3 regions of the Pseudomonas sp. P2S-1 genome follow, and region 3 is predicted to be linked to each of the others. Evidence: predicted binding sites of a transcription regulator. Region 3 holds the regulator's gene; each other region holds the start of a gene.
The links. Region 3 encodes sigma-54, which starts transcription at its own class of promoters, with help from an activator protein. Its sites were predicted from a motif close to ANTGGCATNNANNTTGCTNT; they were not measured.
Positions count from the first base shown of each region.

Region 1: the regulator sigma-54 is predicted to act here: its motif matches at 3,565-3,584, upstream of AC2CQI_RS07720 (ammonium transporter).
Region 2: the regulator sigma-54 is predicted to act here: its motif matches at 1,818-1,837, upstream of glnA (type I glutamate--ammonia ligase).

Region 1 covers NZ_CM170068.1:1,741,379-1,747,967, reverse strand. Annotated here, with positions in the region: gene AC2CQI_RS07735 (iron-containing alcohol dehydrogenase) at 1-414, shown strand, start outside; gene ybiA (riboflavin biosynthesis intermediates N-glycosidase) at 529-972, opposite strand; gene AC2CQI_RS07725 (TonB-dependent siderophore receptor) at 1,138-3,249, opposite strand; gene AC2CQI_RS07720 (ammonium transporter) at 3,691-5,010, shown strand; gene AC2CQI_RS07715 (DMT family transporter) at 5,078-5,419, shown strand; gene AC2CQI_RS07710 (hypothetical protein) at 5,538-5,717, opposite strand; gene AC2CQI_RS07705 (ammonium transporter) at 5,729-6,589, opposite strand, start outside.
Region 2 covers NZ_CM170068.1:4,935,437-4,942,025, reverse strand. Annotated here, with positions in the region: gene typA (translational GTPase TypA) at 1-32, opposite strand, end outside; gene thiI (tRNA uracil 4-sulfurtransferase ThiI) at 148-1,602, opposite strand; gene glnA (type I glutamate--ammonia ligase) at 1,933-3,339, shown strand; gene AC2CQI_RS22175 (cupin domain-containing protein) at 3,563-4,006, shown strand; gene glnL (nitrogen regulation protein NR(II)) at 4,301-5,386, shown strand; gene ntrC (nitrogen regulation protein NR(I)) at 5,383-6,589, shown strand, end outside.
Region 3 covers NZ_CM170068.1:5,702,406-5,708,994, reverse strand. Annotated here, with positions in the region: gene AC2CQI_RS25645 (KdsC family phosphatase) at 1-288, shown strand, start outside; gene lptC (LPS export ABC transporter periplasmic protein LptC) at 297-869, shown strand; gene lptA (lipopolysaccharide transport periplasmic protein LptA) at 856-1,380, shown strand; gene lptB (LPS export ABC transporter ATP-binding protein) at 1,380-2,105, shown strand; gene AC2CQI_RS25625 (RNA polymerase factor sigma-54) at 2,281-3,774, shown strand; gene hpf (ribosome hibernation-promoting factor, HPF/YfiA family) at 3,856-4,164, shown strand; gene ptsN (PTS IIA-like nitrogen regulatory protein PtsN) at 4,177-4,641, shown strand; gene rapZ (RNase adapter RapZ) at 4,644-5,498, shown strand; gene AC2CQI_RS25605 (HPr family phosphocarrier protein) at 5,519-5,791, shown strand; gene AC2CQI_RS25600 (hypothetical protein) at 5,837-6,028, opposite strand; gene AC2CQI_RS25595 (ZIP family metal transporter) at 6,427-6,589, opposite strand, start outside.

The DNA of each region.
Region 1 (6,589 bases), 2.6 Mb from region 3:
ATGGCCGGGATGGCCTTCGTCAACGCCTCGGTGGCGGCGATCCATGGGCTGGCGTATCCGCTGGGGGCGCGGTTCCATATCCCCCATGGGCATGCCAATGCGCTGGTCATGGCACCGATGATCCGCTTCAACCTGGAAGCGGCGCAGGGGTTGTATGCGGAGCTGGCGGGGTATCTGTTGCCGGGGGAGGTGTTTGCTGACGAGGCGGCTGCGGCCGAAGCCTTTGTCCAGGCTATCGAAGGGCTGGTCAGGGATAGCGGGCTGGAGACCCGTCTGTCGAAGCTTGGGGTGGATGAAGCGGCGATCCCGGGCATGGCCGCGGATGTGGTCGGCGGGTTGAAGCGGCTGCTCGACAGCAATCCGCGGGATATGGATGTGCGGGAGGTTGAGGCGATTTATCGCGGGATTTACTAACCCCTTTCCAGGATCACCGCAAACCCTGTGGGAGCTGGCTTGCCAGCGATGACGATGGTGAATTCACTACCGCTATCGCTGGCAAGCCAGCTCCCACAGGGTCCGTGTCGCTTGTTATTGCTCTGTTTTCTTCAGTTCAGCACGAACCTGCTCCAGCAACTTGCCCAGCATGTTCTTGCCAGTTCCATCCCCACCATCTGCCCAGTACCGGTCGTTTTTGGTGTGCTCCACCAGCTCCGCATCCCCGGTCCCCAGCAGCGTCTCGCGCAGCTCGGCATGCTGGCTGAACTTGGCCCGCAGGGCGTCGAGCATCACCTGGTCGCGCACCTGGTCCCAGTCGCTGCGGAACGAGCGATGCCGCTCGCGGCCCATCTGTGCGGCGAGGAAGGGCGTCTTCGCTTCACGCACGGCATCGATATCCACCTGCTCGGTGAACTTGCAGGCCTGGAAGTAGTGTTCCGAGGTCGGCCAGACGCTGCCGTCGAGGGTGATCGCATGGCGGGAGAAATTCGAGAAGCAGCCGTAGGGCTTGTCGGTCTCGTAGAAGAGGATCTGCATGTCGGTCCTTGAGCGGTAGTGCGGTAGCGGATGATACCGCAGCTCTCAAGAACACTGCATGACCCTGTGGGAGCTGGCTTGCCAGCGATTACTGAGGTGAATTCACCATAGCTATCGCTGGCAAGCCAGCTCCCACAGGGTTAGGTGTCAAGCTTCAGTTCAGCGTCAGAAGGTGTACGCCACCCCGGCCTGCACCGTGCGCGGCGCGCCCGGATAGGCATAGGTGTTGAACGCCCCTTCGTCATACCCCTTGTTGAATACGTTCTTCACGTCCAGATTCAGCCGCACGTGCTCGTTGACCTTGTAGAAGCTCAGCAGGTCGACGACGCTGTAGCGCTCCATGGTGTAGGTCACCGCTTCGGTCTGGCCGTTGCGGTCATCGACGTATTTCACCCCGACACCCAGCCCCAGGCCCTTGGCGAAGCCATCCTGGAATTCATAGGTGTTGAGCAGGCTGAAGCTGTTGCGCGGGATGTTGGCCAGGCGCGTGCCGGTGGGCAGGCGGTTATCCTTGGTCACTTCGGCGTCGACATAGGCATAGCCACCGATTACTCGCCACTCAGGGGTGATGTTGCCGGCAACGTTGATATCCAGGCCGCGACTGCGCACCTCGCCAGCGGCGATGCTGTAGTTCGGGTCCACCGGGTCGCGGGTCAGGACGTTTTCCTTGACGATGTGGTAGATCGCCGCGTCCACCGCCAGCTGACGCTCCAGCGCTTCCCACTTCACGCCCAGCTCATAGGATTTGCCTTTTTCCGGCTCGAAACCGGCACCGTCACGGCTGGCACCGCTGTTGGGCTTGAAGGAGCGGGCGGTGTTGGCGTAGACGGCCACGGTGTCGGTCAGGTCATAGAGCAGGCCGAAGCGCGGGGTTACCGCATTGTGCGACGCGTCCCAGTCGGTGCTGCCCGGCAGCAGGTTGTCGTACTCGTGCTCGAAGCGCTCCACGCGCAAGCCGGCCAAGGCCTTGAGGCGCTCCGTCAAGGCCACCTGGTCCTGGATGAAGAAGGCCCAGGTCTTGAGGTTTTCCTGGTCATGGGTGGTGGTGCGGGTCAGGGCGGGACGTGGCTGGCCGAGGACCGGGTTGTAGATGTCGATCGGGTAGGTGCCGTTGGCGGCCGAAGAACGCATGATGATCGAGTTGTAGTCGTAGTCTTCGTATTCCACGCCGGTCAGCAGCGTGTGGCTGAAGGCACCGGTATCGAAGTGGCCGGTGAGGTTCAACTGATAGTCACGGTCGGTCCATTCCAGCCGGCGCCAGTTGAAGTTGCGCTGCAGGGTACGACCGTCCGCCGGGGCGCCGTTGGCCTCCACCGCATTGCCGTCCAGCGAGCCGTCGAGGTACTGGAAACCACCGCCCAGGGTCCAGTTGTCATTGAGCATATGCTCGAAGCGCACCTGGGCCATGTCGTTGTCGTTGTGCAGCAGGTTGTCGCTGCCTTTCTCCCAGATATTGGTGTCCCGTGAGGCGCTGCCTTTCTGCGTGGTGTAGCGGGTCAGGCCGCGGTCCAGCGGGTGGTTGTTGCGCATGAAATCGCCTTCGAACACGATCTTCGTCGCATCGTTGACCTGCCAGCTGAGCACCGGCGCCACTTCGTAGCGCTCGCTTTCCACGTCGTCACGGAAGCTCTCGCCACCTTCGCCGAGCAGGTTCAAACGGTACGCCAGGCTGCCGTCCTGGTTCAGCGGGCCGCTGGCATCGAGGGTGCCGCGGTGCATGCCCTGGTCATCGAACTGGCTGCCGACGGTGACTTTCGATTCCGGCAGCGGCTGCTTGGTCACCACGTTGAAGGTACCGCCGGGATCGCCACGGCCATACAGGCTGGTGGCCGGACCGCGGATCACTTCCAGGCGCTCGACGCTGGCCGCGTCCGGGGCATTGGGGTAGCCGCGGTTCATCGGGAAACCGTTGCGGTAGTACTCGCCGGTGGTGAAGCCGCGCACAGTCACGGTGGTCAGGCCCTGGCCGCCGAAGTTGTTGGCCCGGCCAACGCCGCCGGCATAGTCCAGAGCATCCTGCAGGCAGGTCGAGCCGGTATCTTCCAGCACCGCCTTGGGCACTACGCTGACCGATTGCGGCGTCTCGTGCAGGGCGGTGTCGGTGCGCGTCGCGCTGGCGGAACGGGTTGCCTTGTAGCCCTGCACCGGGCCATCGGCACGCTCGTAGTCGGCACTGTCGTTGATGTTCACGGCTTCCAGCTGGAGGCTCGGTTCGGCCGCAAGGGCCAGGGCAGGGACGGCGTGGAGCAGGCAGAGCGAGACGATGGTACGGCGCATCGGCGTAGGAATCCTGACGGAATTTGTAGGACAAGGGAAAAATGCGCGCGGATAGTATCTGCGACTACTTCTTGTTTGCAATCACTTTATCAGTTGATGGTATGCCAGAAATCTTGATGAATCGGACAGGAAAACCCCCGGAACAGAGGGCTTTTGCCCTAAGCACCAAACTGGTGAGTTCTGTATTGGTTTTGCACTAAAAGAAATTTAATTTCCTGAGGGGAATTGACTAGCCGGGCGCTGCTACTGATTTTTTCCTACAACAAACACCCATGTTTTCAAGCGATTGCGACAAGTTCGCGGTGATTTTCCGAACTTGGCAAGGCGCTTGCGTTGCCTCCCTGGCTATCACACAGCTGCGGTGCGCCGCAGCGACAATGAATGCCGGCCCGCCCAGCAAATGCGGCCACCGGCATCCCCATCGATTGGAGGCAGTGGGCAATGATCCGGTATTCACCTGTGGTCCGCGGTACCTTGGGCCTTTCCCTGATGTTGGGCGCGACGGCGGCATTCGCCGAGGACGCGCCGGCGGCCATCGACAGCGGCGACACCGCCTTCGTGGCCCTGTGTTCGCTGGTGGTGCTGTTGATGATGTTGCCCGGGCTTGCCCTGTTCTACGGCGGCATGGCACGCAGCAAGAACGTGTTGTCGATCCTCATGCAGGTGTTCTGCACCGCGTCCCTGGCGGCGGTGCTGTTCGCCCTCTATGGCTACAGCCTGACCTTTACCGATGGCGGCTCGTTGCAGTCCTTTATCGGCGGCCTGGACAAGCTGTTCCTGCGTGGCGTGAGCAAGGACTCGATCACCGGGACCATCCCCGAGTACCTGTACTTCCTGTTCATGCTGCTATTCGCCGCGATCACCCCGGCGATCATCGTCGGTGCCTTCGCCGAGCGCATGAAGTTCTCGGCGGTGATGGTCTTCATGGCCTTCTGGCTGACCCTCAACTACCTGCCCATGGCCCATATGGGCTGGGGTGGCGGCTGGGTGTTCAACCTCGGCGTGCAGGACTTCGCCGGCGGCAACGTGGTGCACCTCAACGTCGGCATCGCCGCCCTGGTCGGTGCCTGGATGCTCGGCCGCCGCCGCGGTTTCGGCACCCAGGCCCTGGCCCCGCACAACATGACCATGACCTACACCGGCGGTTGCATGCTCTGGGTCGGCTGGCTCGGTTTCTGCGGCGGTTGTGCCCTGGCGGCCAGCGGCTTCGCCATGCTGGTGATGGTCAACACCATGCTTGCCAGCTGTGCCGGCGCCCTGGGCTGGCTGATCGTCGAATGGCAATACCGTGGGCGTCCGAGCCTGTTCGGCGCAATTTCCGGGGCGATTGCCGGCCTGGTGGCGATCACCCCGGCCTGCGGTTTCGTCGGGCCGATGGGTGCCATTTTGCTGGGCTTTATCGCCGGTCCGGTGTGCGTCTGGTCGGTGGACAAGCTCAAGCCTATGATCGGCCTGGACGATGCTTTCGACGTCTTCGGCGTGCATGGCGTGGCCGGGATCCTCGGCGGCCTGCTGACCCCGGTGTTCGCCCTCACCGCCATCGGTGGCCAGGGCTTCGCCGAAGGGCGCGGGCTGATGGAGCAGTTGATGGTCAATGGCGGGGCGATCCTGTTCAGCATCGTCTTCTCGGCGCTCAGCAGCTGGATCGCCTTCAAGATCGCCGGCGCGCTCTGCGGCGGGCTGCGGGTGGATGAAGAGTCCGAGGTGGATGGCCTCGACCTCTCCGCTCACGGCGAGGTGGGATACAAGTATTCCAACTGATCCCTGAGGGAAAACAGCGCCGGCGCCTTGTGCCGGCGTTTGCATTTGTCGTGAAAGGAGAAGGGCAGTGGGCTGGTTGAATGGATGGACGTATCTGCTGGCGGCCGGGGCGTGCGAGGTGCTGTATGCCTCGATCATTCCCAGGACCGATGGCTTCACCCGGTTATGGCCGAGCCTGTACTGCGGGGTGTTCCTGGCCTTGAGCATCTACCTGCTGAGCCTGTCGGTCAGGGAGCTGCCGCTGGGGCTGGCCTATGCGGTGTGGGTGGGCATCGGGACGCTGGGGACGGTGATCTACGGGAGCATGTTTCTCGGGGAATCGCTGGGGGTGTTGAAGGGGGTGTGTTTGCTGATGATTGTCGGCGGGATTGTCGGGTTGAAGCTGGTGGGGGATGGGCAGGTGGCCTGACTCTGTCGGGATCGACGCGGACCCTGTGGGAGCGGGTTCACCCGCGATTACGATGGTGGGTTCGCTATCGCAATCGCGGGTGAACCCGCTCCCACAGGGTCCGCGTCGTTTTGTAGCTTTACTTCAGCTTCGGTAGTTCTTCATCCGGCATCGCATAGCTGTGCTTCTCATGCACGAACGTAGTGACCAGCGCATACAGCGTGGCCGCGATCACCACCACGGTGATCACCCCCAGCACCGCAGGCTTGTCGGCAAAGGTGAATACGGCGCTGGCGCCTTCATAGGTACTGATGCTCATCCCGGTTCTCCTCAGACAGTGGCTTTGCTTTCAGCGATCATCACCGGCTTGGCTTTCACCGGCTCACCATAGATCCCGCTCCATTCCGGATAGGCCTGGGCCGGTACCTCGGTCAGGTCCAGGCCACGCTCTTCGGCATGCGCCGGCACCCGCAGCACGCCGGCCTTTTTCAGCGCCCAGGACACCAGGTAGCCCGGAATGAAGCCGAGCGAAGCCATGACCAGCGCGCCGCCCAATTGCCCCATGAAGCTGATCTCGGCCATGCCGTTCATGTTCGGGTAGCCGGAGAGGAACACCCCGCTGATCACCAGCCCGGCAAAGCCGCCAAACCCGTGCACGGCAAAGGCGCCCACGGCATCGTCGAGGCGGAATTTCAGCAGCAGGTTGTTGACCAGCGGCGCCACGGCGGCCACGCCCATGCCGATCAGGTAGGCCAGGCCGGGGTGGTAGAGGTCCAGGCCCGGGGCCACGGAGATGATCCCCACCAGCCCGCCGGACATCATCCAGTACGGCTCGCGACTGGTCAGGTAGGCACCGATCAGGCCGCCGGCAAAGCCCATCAGGGTGTTGAAGGCGAAGGCGGAGAGGGTGGTGGGCTGGCCGTAGATATTGATCCACTGCGCCCCCGAGCTGTAGATGATGCAGCCACCCAGGAAGCCGAAGAAGCCGACGATGATCAGCATCAGCCCGACCACGCTCATCGGCATGCTATGGCCGACAATGGCGTTGGCGCTGCCGTCCGGGTTGAAGCGGCCGATCCGCGCGCCGAGGTTGATCACCACGGCCAGGGCGAAGAAGCCGGCGATCATGTGCACCACGCCTGCGGCGCCGACGTCGTGGTAGCCCCACTTGACCGTCAGCCAGCCCTCCGG
Region 2 (6,589 bases), 770 kb from region 3:
ATGATGGCGATGTTGCGCAGATTCTCAATCACTGTGTGTATCTCGATCTCAGGTATTCGGTGCCGCCGCCAGGGCAGCGGGTTTCAGTAAACGGAGCAGGAAATCCGGTCGGGAGGACGATGGCGGGAACGATCGCCATCGTGCTTCCTAGGCGGGGCGATAAACGCGCACATTGGCGTGTCCCTCACTGAGCAGGTGATGAGCATGCAGGCGGCTCATGACACCTTTATCGCAATAGAGCAAATACTGACGATTGCCATCCAGGTGCTTGAAGCGGCTGTTCAGTGCATAGAACGGCACGGCCTGGACTTCGATGCCGTCGAGCAGCAGAGGTTCGTCTTCCTGGGCATCCGGGTGACGGATGTCGATGACGATCTGGCCCGGCAGGGCCTCGGCCAGTTCTTCGACCTGGATGTCCTGGCCCAGTTCGTCGATCACGTGGTCGATGGAAATATAGCGGGCGCGCTCCAGGGCGCGGTCCAGCACTTCCATGTCGAACTGCTTTTCTTCGTGGTCGACGCGGTGGCGCTTGGCGCAGGTGGTCGGGTTCACCGAGATCACGCCGCAATATTCAGGCATGTGCTTGGCGAACTCGGCGGTGCCGATTTCGTTGGCCTGGTCGATGATGTCCTGCTTGTGGCTGGCCAGCAGCGGACGCAGTACCAGTTTCTCGGTGGCCGAGTCGATCACCGCAAGGTTCGGCAGGGTCTGGCTGGAGACCTGGGAAATGGCCTCGCCGGTAACCAGCGCATCGATTTCCAGACGGTCGGCAACCCGGGTCGCGGCGCGCAGCATCATGCGCTTGAGGGTCACGCCCATATAACTGTTGTCGACCTTGCCGAGGATCTCGCCGACCACTTCCTCGAATGGCACGCTGACGAACAGCACGCGCTGGCTGCTGCCGTACTTCTTCCACAGGTAGTGGGCGACTTCCATCACGCCCAGCTCGTGGGCACGGCCGCCAAGGTTGAAGAAGCAGAAGTGGGTCATCAGGCCGCGACGCATCATCTGGAAGGCGGCGACGGTGGAGTCGAAACCGCCGGACATCAGTACCAGGGTCTGCTCCAGCGCGCCCAGCGGGTAGCCGCCGATGCCCTTGTGCTGGTTGTGGATCACGTAGAGGCGCTTGTCGCGCACTTCGATACGCACTTCCACTTCCGGGTTGCGCAGGTCGATGCCGGCGGCGCCGCACTGCTGGCGCAGCTGGCTGCCGACGTAGCGGTCGACGTCCATCGAGGTGAAGTCGTGGTGGCCGCCGCGCTTGCAGCGCACGGCGAAGCGCTTGCCGGCCAGCAGGTGGCCGAAGTGGGTCTTGCACTTGGCGACGATATCGTCGAAATCACCCAGCGGGTATTCGTCGACCTGCAGGAAGTGCGCGATCCCCGGCATGCAGGTCAGGCGCTCGGTCATCTCGCGCAATACTTTCTCGTCCTCGATGCGGGTGACCACTTCGAGGTTGTCCCAGACGCCATCGACCTTGACCTCGGGGTCGAGCTCACGCAGCACGGCGCGGATGTTGCGGCCGAGCTGACGGATGAACCGCTTGCGGACCGGGCGGCCCTTGATGGTGATTTCTGGAAAGACTTTGACGATCAGTTTCATGGAAAACAGCGCGCGAGCGGCCAGCCGAAAAAGGGGGGCGCGGATTATAGCGGAAATTGCTCAAGGTTTGACCAACTTTTGTCCGAATGCTTTCTCGTGCATCAAGTTGGTGCATTTAGGCGATCTTGCGCACTCAAAGAGCGCAGAAAAAATCGACATTTCCTACAGAAAAGGCTGAAACGCGAGAAAACGGGGCATAAATCCCGTTTTCGGGCACTGGCATGCAATTTGCTCCCTTGTGAGGCAGGTTGCCTTGGTCGAGTATTCCGGCCCGGCATCACCCAAATTCAAGGGCTGCACAGGCAAGCTCTACCCCACCCGGAGGACACCATGTCGAAGTCGGTTCAACTCATCAAAGATCATGACGTTAAATGGATTGATCTGCGCTTCACTGACACCCGCGGCACTCAGCACCACGTCACCATGCCAGCCCGTGACGCGCTGGAAGACGACTTCTTCGAAGTCGGCAAGATGTTCGACGGTTCCTCCATCGCTGGCTGGAAAGGCATCGAAGCCTCCGACATGATCCTGATGCCGGTCGACGACACCGCCGTCCTGGACCCGTTCACCGAAGAGCCGACCCTGATCCTGGTCTGCGACATCATCGAGCCTTCCAGCATGCAAGGCTACGATCGCGACCCACGTGCGATCGCCAAGCGCGCCGAAGAGTACCTGAAGAGCACCGCCATCGGTGACACCGTCTTCGCCGGTCCGGAGCCAGAGTTCTTCATCTTCGACGAAGTGAAGTTCAAGTCCGACATCTCCGGCTCGATGTTCAAGATCTTCTCCGAGCAAGGCTCCTGGATGTCCGACCAGGACGTCGAAGGCGGCAACAAAGGCCACCGTCCAGGCGTCAAGGGCGGCTACTTCCCGGTTCCGCCGTTCGACCACGACCACGAAATCCGTACCGCCATGTGCAACGCACTGGAAGAGATGGGTCAGACCGTCGAAGTTCACCACCACGAAGTGGCGACTGCCGGCCAGAACGAAATCGGCGTCAAGTTCAACACCCTGGTGAAGAAGGCTGACGAAGTTCAGACCCTGAAATACGTCGTGCACAACGTTGCCGATGCCTACGGCCGCACCGCGACCTTCATGCCGAAGCCTCTGTACGGCGACAACGGCTCGGGCATGCACGTGCACATGTCGATCTGGAAAGAAGGCAAGAACACCTTCTCCGGCGAAGGCTATGCCGGCCTGTCCGACACCGCCCTGTACTTCATCGGCGGCATCATCAAGCACGGTAAGGCCCTGAACGGCTTCACCAACCCGTCGACCAACTCCTACAAGCGTCTGGTCCCAGGCTTCGAAGCTCCGGTCATGCTGGCCTACTCGGCGCGCAACCGTTCCGCCTCGATCCGCATTCCTTACGTCGGCAGCCCGAAAGCCCGCCGTATCGAAGCCCGCTTCCCGGATCCGGCTGCCAACCCGTACCTGGCCTTCGCTGCCCTGCTGATGGCCGGCCTGGACGGTATCCAGAACAAGATCCACCCAGGCGACGCAGCGGACAAGAACCTGTACGACCTGCCACCAGAAGAAGCCAAGGAAATCCCGCAAGTCTGCGGCAGCCTGAAAGAGGCCCTGGAAGAACTGGACAAAGGCCGTGCGTTCCTGACCAAGGGCGGCGTGTTCTCCGACGACTTCATCGATGCCTACATCGCGCTGAAATCCGAAGAAGAAATCAAGGTCCGCACCTTCGTACACCCACTGGAATACGAGCTGTACTACAGCTGCTAATTCTCCGCTGGGGAGCTGCAAGCTATAAGCTTCAAGCCACAAGAAAAGCAGACCACGCTGTTCCTGCTTTTCTCTTATGACTTGCAGCTTGAAGCTTGCGGCTCAACATGGAAAAGGCCTCCTTCGGGAGGCCTTTTTCGTACAGGCTTCAGCTCCAGGGCTGATAGTCCGGGATTTCCCCCTGCCCCATGCTGGTCCGCTCCCCACTCAGCGAGGCCACGTCATGCTCACACGTCTCTTTCTTCTCGGTTCGCTGGCGCTGATCAGCGCTTGCTCCAGCACTCCCGCCACCCAGCCCGTCGATGCACAGGTGCTGTTGCGCACCAGCACGGCCTGGGACGGCTCGCCCTACCCCGACTACCCCACCGGCAGTCCCGAACTCAGCCTGTTGAAGATCCGTATCGCACCCGATACCTCGCTCGACTGGCATCATCATCCCGCCCCCAATGCCGGCTATCTGCTCGCTGGCGACCTGCGCGTCGAAACCCGCGACGGCCGCGAGAAACACCTGCGGGCCGGCGAGGCCCTGGCGGAGCTGACCGGCATCGTCCATCGCGGCCACAGCGGCAGCCGCGGCGCCGAGCTGATCGTGTTTTATGCAGGGAGCCCGGGCCTTCCTCTTTCCGTGATCGCGGTGGAAGAAGAGCAGGCGTTGCCTGCACGTTGATCCACACCCAGTCACGTCCGTGGCAGGCAAGCAGCATCTTTCACTCTATGCTTCATCTTGGTGCGTAAACTGGCATTCCGGGGAATAATCCAGCCCATTTTGGGTCACAAATTCTTGCAATTCCGGACTTTGTAGGCCTTTTTCGGGCAGATTCAGGGGTTTCCCCGGAGATTCCGCTTCTTTTCGGAGCCTTGGTTTGCTTTTTGCATTTTCCTCGGATCAGCGAATGACCAGCGTTCGCGCCCCTGGCCGTTGCCGGGTCCGACATGTGCCAAAAGAGGTCAAAGACGCCACATGACCATCAGCGATGCACTGCACCGACTACTACTGGACAACCTGACCACCGCCACCATCCTGCTCAACGCCGAATTGCGCCTTGAGTACATGAACCCGGCGGCGGAGATGCTCCTGGCCATCAGCGGCCAGCGCAGCCATGGGCAATTCATCAGCGAACTCTTCACCGAGTCCAGCGAGGCCCTGAACTCCCTGCGCCAGGCGGTGGAGCACGCCCACCCCTTTACCAAGCGCGAGGCCCAGCTCACCTCGCTGACCGGGCAAAGCCTGACCGTCGACTACGCCGTCACGCCGATCCTCAGCAACGGCCGCACCCTGTTGCTGCTCGAAGTGCATCCCCGCGACCGCCTGCTTCGCATCACCAAGGAAGAGGCCCAGCTGTCCAAGCAGGAAACCACCAAGATGCTGGTGCGCGGCATGGCCCACGAGATCAAGAACCCGCTGGGCGGGATTCGCGGTGCCGCCCAGTTGCTGGCCCGCGAGCTGCCCGACGAGGGGCTCAAGGACTACACCAACGTCATCATCGAAGAGGCCGACCGCCTGCGTAACCTGGTCGATCGCATGCTTGGCTCGAACAAGCTGCCGCTGCTGGCCCTGACCAACGTCCACGAAGTGCTCGAGCGGGTCTGCAGCCTGGTCGAGGCGGAAACCCAGGGCGGCATCACGTTGGTGCGCGACTACGACCCGAGCCTGCCGGACGTGCTGATCGACCGCGAACAGATGATCCAGGCCGTACTCAACATCGTGCGCAACGCCATGCAGGCCATCAGCGCGCAGAATGAACTGCGCCTGGGGCGTATCACCCTGCGCAGCCGGGCCATGCGCCAGTTCACCATCGGCCATGTGCGCCATCGCCTGGTGGCCAAGGTCGAGATCATCGACAACGGCCCCGGCATTCCTGCGGAACTGCAGGACACCCTCTTCTATCCCATGGTCAGCGGCCGCCCGGACGGTACCGGGCTGGGCCTGGCCATCACCCAGAACATCATCAGCCAGCACCAGGGCCTGATCGAATGTGACAGCCATCCGGGCCACACCACCTTCTCGATCTTCCTGCCACTGGAACAAGGAGCCGCTTCCTCATGAGCCGTAGTGAAACTGTCTGGATCGTCGATGACGACCGCTCCATCCGCTGGGTCCTGGAAAAAGCCTTGCAACAGGAAGGCATGAACACCCAGAGCTTCGACAGTGCCGATGGCGTCATGAGCCGCCTGGCCCGCCAGCAGCCGGACGTGATCATCTCCGACATCCGCATGCCGGGCGCCAGCGGCCTCGACCTGCTGGCGCAGATCCGCGAACAGCACCCGCGCCTGCCGGTGATCATCATGACCGCCCATTCCGACCTGGACAGCGCGGTGGCCTCCTACCAGGGCGGTGCCTTCGAATACCTGCCCAAGCCGTTCGATGTTGACGAGGCGGTGTCGCTGGTCAAGCGCGCCAACCAGCATGCCCAGGAACAACAGGGCATGGACGTCGCGCCAGCCCTGACCCGCACTCCGGAAATCATCGGCGAAGCGCCGGCGATGCAGGAGGTGTTCCGCGCCATCGGTCGCCTCAGCCACTCCAACATCACAGTGCTGATCAACGGCGAATCCGGGACCGGTAAAGAGCTGGTAGCCCACGCCCTGCACCGCCACAGCCCGCGCGCCGCAGCGCCGTTCATCGCCCTGAACATGGCGGCGATTCCCAAGGACCTGATGGAGTCCGAGCTGTTCGGCCACGAGAAAGGCGCCTTTACCGGCGCGGCCAACCTGCGTCGCGGCCGCTTCGAGCAGGCCGACGGTGGCACCCTGTTCCTCGACGAGATCGGCGACATGCCGGCCGACACCCAGACCCGCCTGCTGCGGGTCCTGGCCGATGGTGAGTTCTACCGTGTCGGTGGCCACACCCCGGTCAAGGTCGACGTGCGCATCATCGCGGCCACGCACCAGAACCTGGAAACCCTGGTCCAGGCCGGCAAGTTCCGTGAGGACCTGTTCCACCGCCTCAACGTGATCCGCATCCATATCCCGCGCCTGGCCGACCGTCGCGAAGACATCCCGACCCTCGCCCGCCATTTCCTCGGCCGCGCCGCCCAGGAGCTGGCCGTCGAGCCCAAGCTGCTCAAGGCGGAAACCGAGGAATTCATCCGCAACCTGCCGTGGCCGGGCAACGTGCGCCAGTTGGAGAACACCTGCCGCTGGATCACCGTGATGGCTTCCGGTCGCGAAGTGCATGTCGGCGACCTGCCGCCCGAGCTGCTGAGCCTGCCACAGGACGCAGCACCGGTGACCAACTGGGAGCAGGCGC
Region 3 (6,589 bases):
CACCTGTACCAGGGTCGTGAAGACAAGCTGGTGGTGCTGGACGAACTGCTCGCCCAGCTCGGCCTAAGCTATGAAGAAGTCGCCTACCTGGGCGATGACCTGCCCGACCTGCCGGTAATCCGCCGGGTCGGCCTGGGCATGGCGGTCGCCAATGCTGCCGCGTTCGTCCGCCAGCATGCCCATGGCGTGACCCAGGCCCGCGGCGGCGAAGGCGCGGCCCGTGAATTCTGCGAACTGATCCTGCAAGCCCAGGGCAACCTGGAAGCAGCAAACGCCCACTATCTGTAGAGCACGTCATGTTCAGCAAGAAGATCCGCAATATCGCGCTGTTCGGCGTGATCGCCCTGATTTTCGGGGCGATCGGCTACTGGAACATCGTGCCCGAGCGCTTCCTCGACCAGCCTGCGGCGCAGGTCGACGAAAGTGCCATCGACTACTATGCGATCAATGCCCACAGTGTGCAGTTCCTGCCCGATGGCAAGCTGCAATATGAAATGACTGCGGACAAGGTCGAGCACCTCAAGGCCAGCGAGGTCACCCTGCTGACCAAGCCGGACCTGCAGATGTATCGCGGCACCGCGTATCCCTGGCACGTGCAGAGCGAGCGCGGCGAAGTCAATCCGGACGGTACCGAGGTGGAACTGATCGATTCGGTGCGGGTCGCCCGCACCGACGACAAGGATCGCACCACCATCATTACCTCCAGCCGCATGACGGTATTCCCGCAGAAGCAATATGCGCAAACCGAGCAAGACGTTAGAATCGACGGCGCCGGTGGCGTGACTACGGGCAAGGGAATGAAAGCGTATTTGAAAGACGGCAGGATGGACCTGCTGTCCAACGTAAGAGGACAGTATGAGGCTCGTTAAAACCCTCCCCTATTTGCTCAGCCTGAGCGCGGCACTGGGAAGCGCGAGCGCCTGGGCTCTGCCGAACGATCGCGAGCAGCCTATCCGGATCCAGGCGGACAACGCCCAGCTGGACGACAAGAAAGGCATCGCCACCTACACCGGTGACGTGATCATCACCCAAGGTTCGATGAAGATCACCGGCAACACCGTGACCCTGACCCGCGCCGCCAACGGCGATATCGACGTGGTCACGTCGGTGGGTACCCGCGCCTACTTCGAGCAGCAGCAGTCCGCCGCCAAGCCGGACAAGATGCAAGGCTGGGCCAAGCAGATCCAGTACCAGGCCCAGAAAGACACCATCATCCTCACCGATGACGCCAAGGTAGTGAACGAAGGCAACACCACCGAAGGCGAGAAGATCGTCTACAACACCCAGACTCAGGTCGCTACCGCCGGTCGCGCACCGGGCGTCACCACGCCACGCCAGCGTATCGACATGGTGATCCAGCCGAAGAAGAAGGGCGAGTAATGGCGACCCTCAAAGCCCAGCACCTGGCCAAGAGCTACAAGAGCCGGCAAGTCGTGCGCGATGTCAGCCTGTCGATCGACAGCGGGCAGATCGTCGGCCTGCTCGGCCCCAACGGCGCCGGCAAGACCACCTGCTTTTACATGATCGTCGGCCTGGTCCAGGCGGACCAGGGCCGCGTGCTGATCGACGACCTGGATGTCAGCAACCAGCCGATGCACGGCCGCGCCCGTGCCGGTATCGGCTACCTGCCCCAGGAAGCCTCGATCTTCCGCAAGCTGTCGGTAGCCAACAACATCATGGCGATCCTGGAAACCCGCAAGGACCTGGACAGCGACGGCCGGCGCAAGGAGCTGGAAAGCCTCCTGCAGGAATTCCACATCAGCCATATCCGCGACAACCTCGGCATGAGCCTGTCCGGTGGTGAACGCCGCCGCGTTGAAATCGCCCGCGCCCTGGCCACCGCGCCCAAGTTCATCCTGCTCGACGAACCCTTCGCCGGTGTCGACCCGATCTCGGTCGGCGACATCAAGCAGATCATCCATCATCTGAAGGCCAAGGGCATCGGCGTCCTGATCACCGACCACAACGTCCGTGAAACCCTGGACATCTGCGAAACCGCGTACATCGTCAACGACGGCCAACTGATCGCCGAAGGCGACTCGGAAACCATCCTGGCCAACCAGTTGGTGAAAGAGGTGTACCTCGGCCACGAGTTCCGCCTGTAAGCCGCAATACCGGAGTGACGGAGCGCTGGCATTAGGCCATTATCCCGGCTTAATTGTTACAGCGCTCTAGGCAAACGCTACAATTTCAGGCATATATCTTGCTTAAAATTGGCGCCCAGCGCCCGTGTAGTAGATGGCGCATGCGCGCCGGCGAATAAGGTCTAAAGCCCCAGCCATGAAACCATCGCTCGTCCTAAGAATGGGCCAGCAACTGACGATGACCCCGCAGTTGCAACAGGCCATCCGTCTGCTCCAGCTTTCCACGCTGGACCTGCAGCAGGAAATCCAGGAAGCCCTGGAGTCCAATCCGATGCTCGAACGTCAGGAAGACGGCGACGACTTCGACAACAGCGACCCCATGGCCGACAACGCCGAGAGCAAGCCCGTCGCCGAGTCTCAGGAAAGCAGCTTCGAACAATCCGCGCCGACGGCGGAAAACCTCGAGGAAGGCGAATGGAACGAGCGCATCCCCAACGAATTGCCAGTCGACACCGCCTGGGAAGACATCTACCAGACCAGCGCCAGCAGCCTGCCGAGCAACGATGACGACGAGTGGGACTTCACCACCCGCACTTCGGCCGGCGAGAGCCTGCAAAGCCACCTGCTCTGGCAGCTCAACCTGGCGCCGATGTCGGACACCGACCGGCTGATCGCCGTCACCCTGATCGACTGCATCAACAACCAGGGCTATCTCGACGAGACCCTGGAAGAGATCTGCGAGTCCTTCGACCCCGAACTGGACATCGAACTGGACGAGATCGAAGCCGTCCTGCACCGCATCCAGCAGTTCGAGCCCGCGGGCATCGGCGCACGCAACCTCGGCGAATGCCTGTTGCTGCAACTGCGCCAGTTGCCTGGCAATACGCCGTGGATGACCGAAGCGCAGCGTCTGGTCAGCGACTACATCGACCTGCTCGGCAGCCGCGACTACAGCCAGCTGATGCGCCGTATGAAGCTCAAGGAAGATGAACTGCGCCAGGTCATCGAACTGGTCCAGAGCCTCAACCCGCGCCCTGGCTCGCAGATCGAATCCAGCGAGCCGGAGTACGTGGTGCCCGATGTGATCGTGCGCAAGGACAACGAGCGCTGGCTGGTCGAGCTGAACCAGGAAGCCGTGCCACGCCTGCGGGTCAATCCGCAGTACGCCGGCTTCGTCCGCCGCGCCGACACCAGCGCCGACAACACCTTCATGCGTAACCAGTTGCAGGAAGCGCGCTGGTTCATCAAGAGCCTTCAAAGCCGCAATGAAACCCTGATGAAGGTGGCGACCCAGATCGTCGAGCACCAGCGCGGTTTCCTCGACCATGGCGACGAGGCCATGAAGCCGCTGGTCCTGCACGACATCGCCGAAGCGGTGGGCATGCACGAGTCGACCATTTCCCGGGTGACCACGCAGAAATACATGCACACACCTCGCGGAATCTACGAGCTGAAGTACTTCTTCTCCAGCCACGTCAGCACTTCCGAAGGGGGGGAATGCTCCTCCACCGCCATTCGCGCGATCATCAAGAAACTGGTTGCTGCGGAAAATCAGAAAAAGCCATTGAGTGACAGCAAGATCGCTGGTTTACTGGAGGCACAAGGCATCCAGGTAGCACGTCGCACCGTCGCCAAGTACCGCGAGTCCCTCGGCATTGCACCTTCGAGTGAACGCAAGCGATTGATGTGACATTCCCTGAGATGTGCCATCGCAATTCAGTGGCAGGCGCAACACCTGCCTCTTTATGCACGGCAATAAAGGAGAAGCAGTATGCAAGTCAACATCAGTGGACAACATGTAGAAGTCACTCCTCCGCTTCGTGAATACGTCGAGCAGAAGCTCAAGCGCCTGGAGGGTCATTTCGATCGCATCACCAACGTCCAGGTCATCATGAAGGTCGAGAAACTCCAGCAGAAAGTGGAGGCGACCCTGCAGATCCCCGGTGGTGAGGTGGTGGCGAATGCCGAAGACGCCGACATGTATGCCGCCATCGACTCCTTGACCGACAAGCTCGACCGCCAACTGAAAAAACACAAGGAAAAACAGCAAAGCCTGCTGCAAGGCGCAGCGGCCCGCTGATCCCCCTCATCCATGATCCGACTTGAATCCATCCTGACCCCCGGCCGTTCCCTCGTGAACGTGCCGGGCGGCAGTAAAAAGCGCGTACTTGAACAGATCGCCTACCTGATCGGGACGGACGTTCCCGGCCTGGAAAAACAGGAAGTGTTCGAAAGCCTGATTGCCCGGGAAAAACTCGGCTCCACGGGTTTCGGCAACGGCATCGCCATTCCTCACTGCCGCCTCAAGGGCTGCGCAAGCCCGGTCAGCGCCCTGCTGCACCTGGATGCCCCCATCGATTTCGACGCCATCGACGGCGCCCCGGTCGACCTGCTGTTCGTCCTGCTGGTCCCGGAAGCCGCCACCGATGCGCACCTGGAGCTGCTGCGCCAGATTGCCAGCATGCTTGACCGCAAGGACGTTCGCGACAGGCTGCGGGCTGCCGACAGCAGTGCCGCCCTGTACCAGGTTGTCCTGGACGCACAGAACGAGACCTGAGCATGCGCCTGATCATTGTCAGCGGCCGTTCCGGATCCGGCAAAAGCACCGCCCTCGATGTCCTGGAAGACAATGGTTTCTACTGTATCGACAACCTCCCCGCCGGTCTGCTTCCGCAACTGGCGGAAAGCGCGCTGATCAACACCGAATTGCTGCAACCGCGGGTGGCGGTCTCGATCGACGCGCGCAACCTGCCGAGCCACCTGAGCCGCTTCCCCGAGTTGCTCGAAGAGGCCCGCTCCCGGCATATCCAGTGCGACGTGCTGTACCTGGACGCCGACGAAGACACCCTGCTCAAGCGTTTTTCCGAGACCCGCCGGCGTCACCCGCTGACCAATCAGGACCGCTCCCTCGGCGAAGCGATCCGGGTCGAAAGCGAGCTGCTCGGCCCCATCGCCGACCTGGCCGACCTGAAGATCGACACCACCAGCCTGAACCTGTATCAGCTGCGTGATTCGATCAAGCTGCGCCTGCTCAACCAGCCGGAACCCGGGACCGCCTTCCTGGTGGAGTCCTTCGGTTTCAAGCGGGGCATGCCGGTGGATGCCGACGTGGTGTTCGACGTGCGCTGCCTGCCGAATCCGTACTGGAAGCCTGAGCTGCGCGAGCACTCCGGGCTGGACGCGCCGGTCATCGAATACCTCGCTGCGCAGCCGGATGTGGAAGAGATGTTCCAGGACATCTCGTCCTACCTGCTGAAATGGTTGCCGCGCTTCGCTGCCAGCAATCGCGCCTACGTCACCATTGCCATTGGCTGCACGGGCGGTCACCATCGTTCGGTCTACCTGACCGAACGCCTGGGCCAGTTGCTGCAACCCATATTGAAGAACGTCCAGGTCCGCCACCGCGACCTCTAGTCCACAGGATCCCACCCGCGATGCCCGCCATTGAAATCGAGATCATCAACAAGCTGGGGCTGCATGCCCGTGCGGCTGCCAAGTTCGTCGGCGTGGCGGGCAAGTTTCCCTGCGCGGTCAAGGTTGGACGCGCGCCGGACAAGCTGGTCGACGGCAAGAGCATCATGGCGGTGATGATGCTGGCTGCGGGCAAAGGGACGACGGTGCACCTGTTTGCGGAAGGCGAGCAGGACAATGATGCGATTCAGGCGTTGGTGGAGTTGATCAATAATCGCTTTGATGAGGGTGAGTGAAGTCGCCACCCTTCAATGAAAAAGCCCGCCATTAGGCGGGCTTTTTCATGGCAGATTCTCGCTGGATGATTTCGGGACCGCTTCGCGCTCCATCGCAGCGGTGCGGCGGTCCGACAAGCCAGCTCCTACAAGGGCAGGGTCGACCGCGAGTTTTCGGGAATACACAAGCTCTTCCCTGTGAATCCTATCCATCTCGATCGTGCTTTCAACAAGACGGTTGAATAGATTCTCTTCCATCAACAACACCCTACTCGCTGGCGCTACAGACAGGGAATCCTGTGCCTTTGTATAGGATGGAACAAGCCGCTGACTTCCTCTTATTTGTCCTACCCCAGGAAAACTGAGGTAGGAAAATTCCAAAGCACCACGCGGACACTGTGGGAGCTGGCTTGCCAGCGATTGGCCGGACCTGACAACGGTGCTGTCATTGCCGGCCTCATCGCTGCATAGGTATCTCTGGGCTTGCGGCGGATTTGTAGGAGCGTGGCCCTTCGCGGGCAAGCCACGCTCCTACAGATCCAGCGCAAGCCCAAAATCTGAACCCGAACGAGAGATGTGTAGATACCCATGCTCATCGCTGGCAAGCCAGCTCCCACAGGATCTTCACAGCCTTTGAAAAGGGCGGTACCGCGCCATCACGACAGCGCGGTATCCATCACCATCATCAGGCAGAACCCGACGCACAACCCCAGGCTGGCCAATCGATGATGCCCATTGGCCCGGGACTCGGGAATGATTTCCTGGGTCACCACCAGCAGCATGGCCCCGGCCGCGAAGGCCAGCCCTAGCGGCAACAGC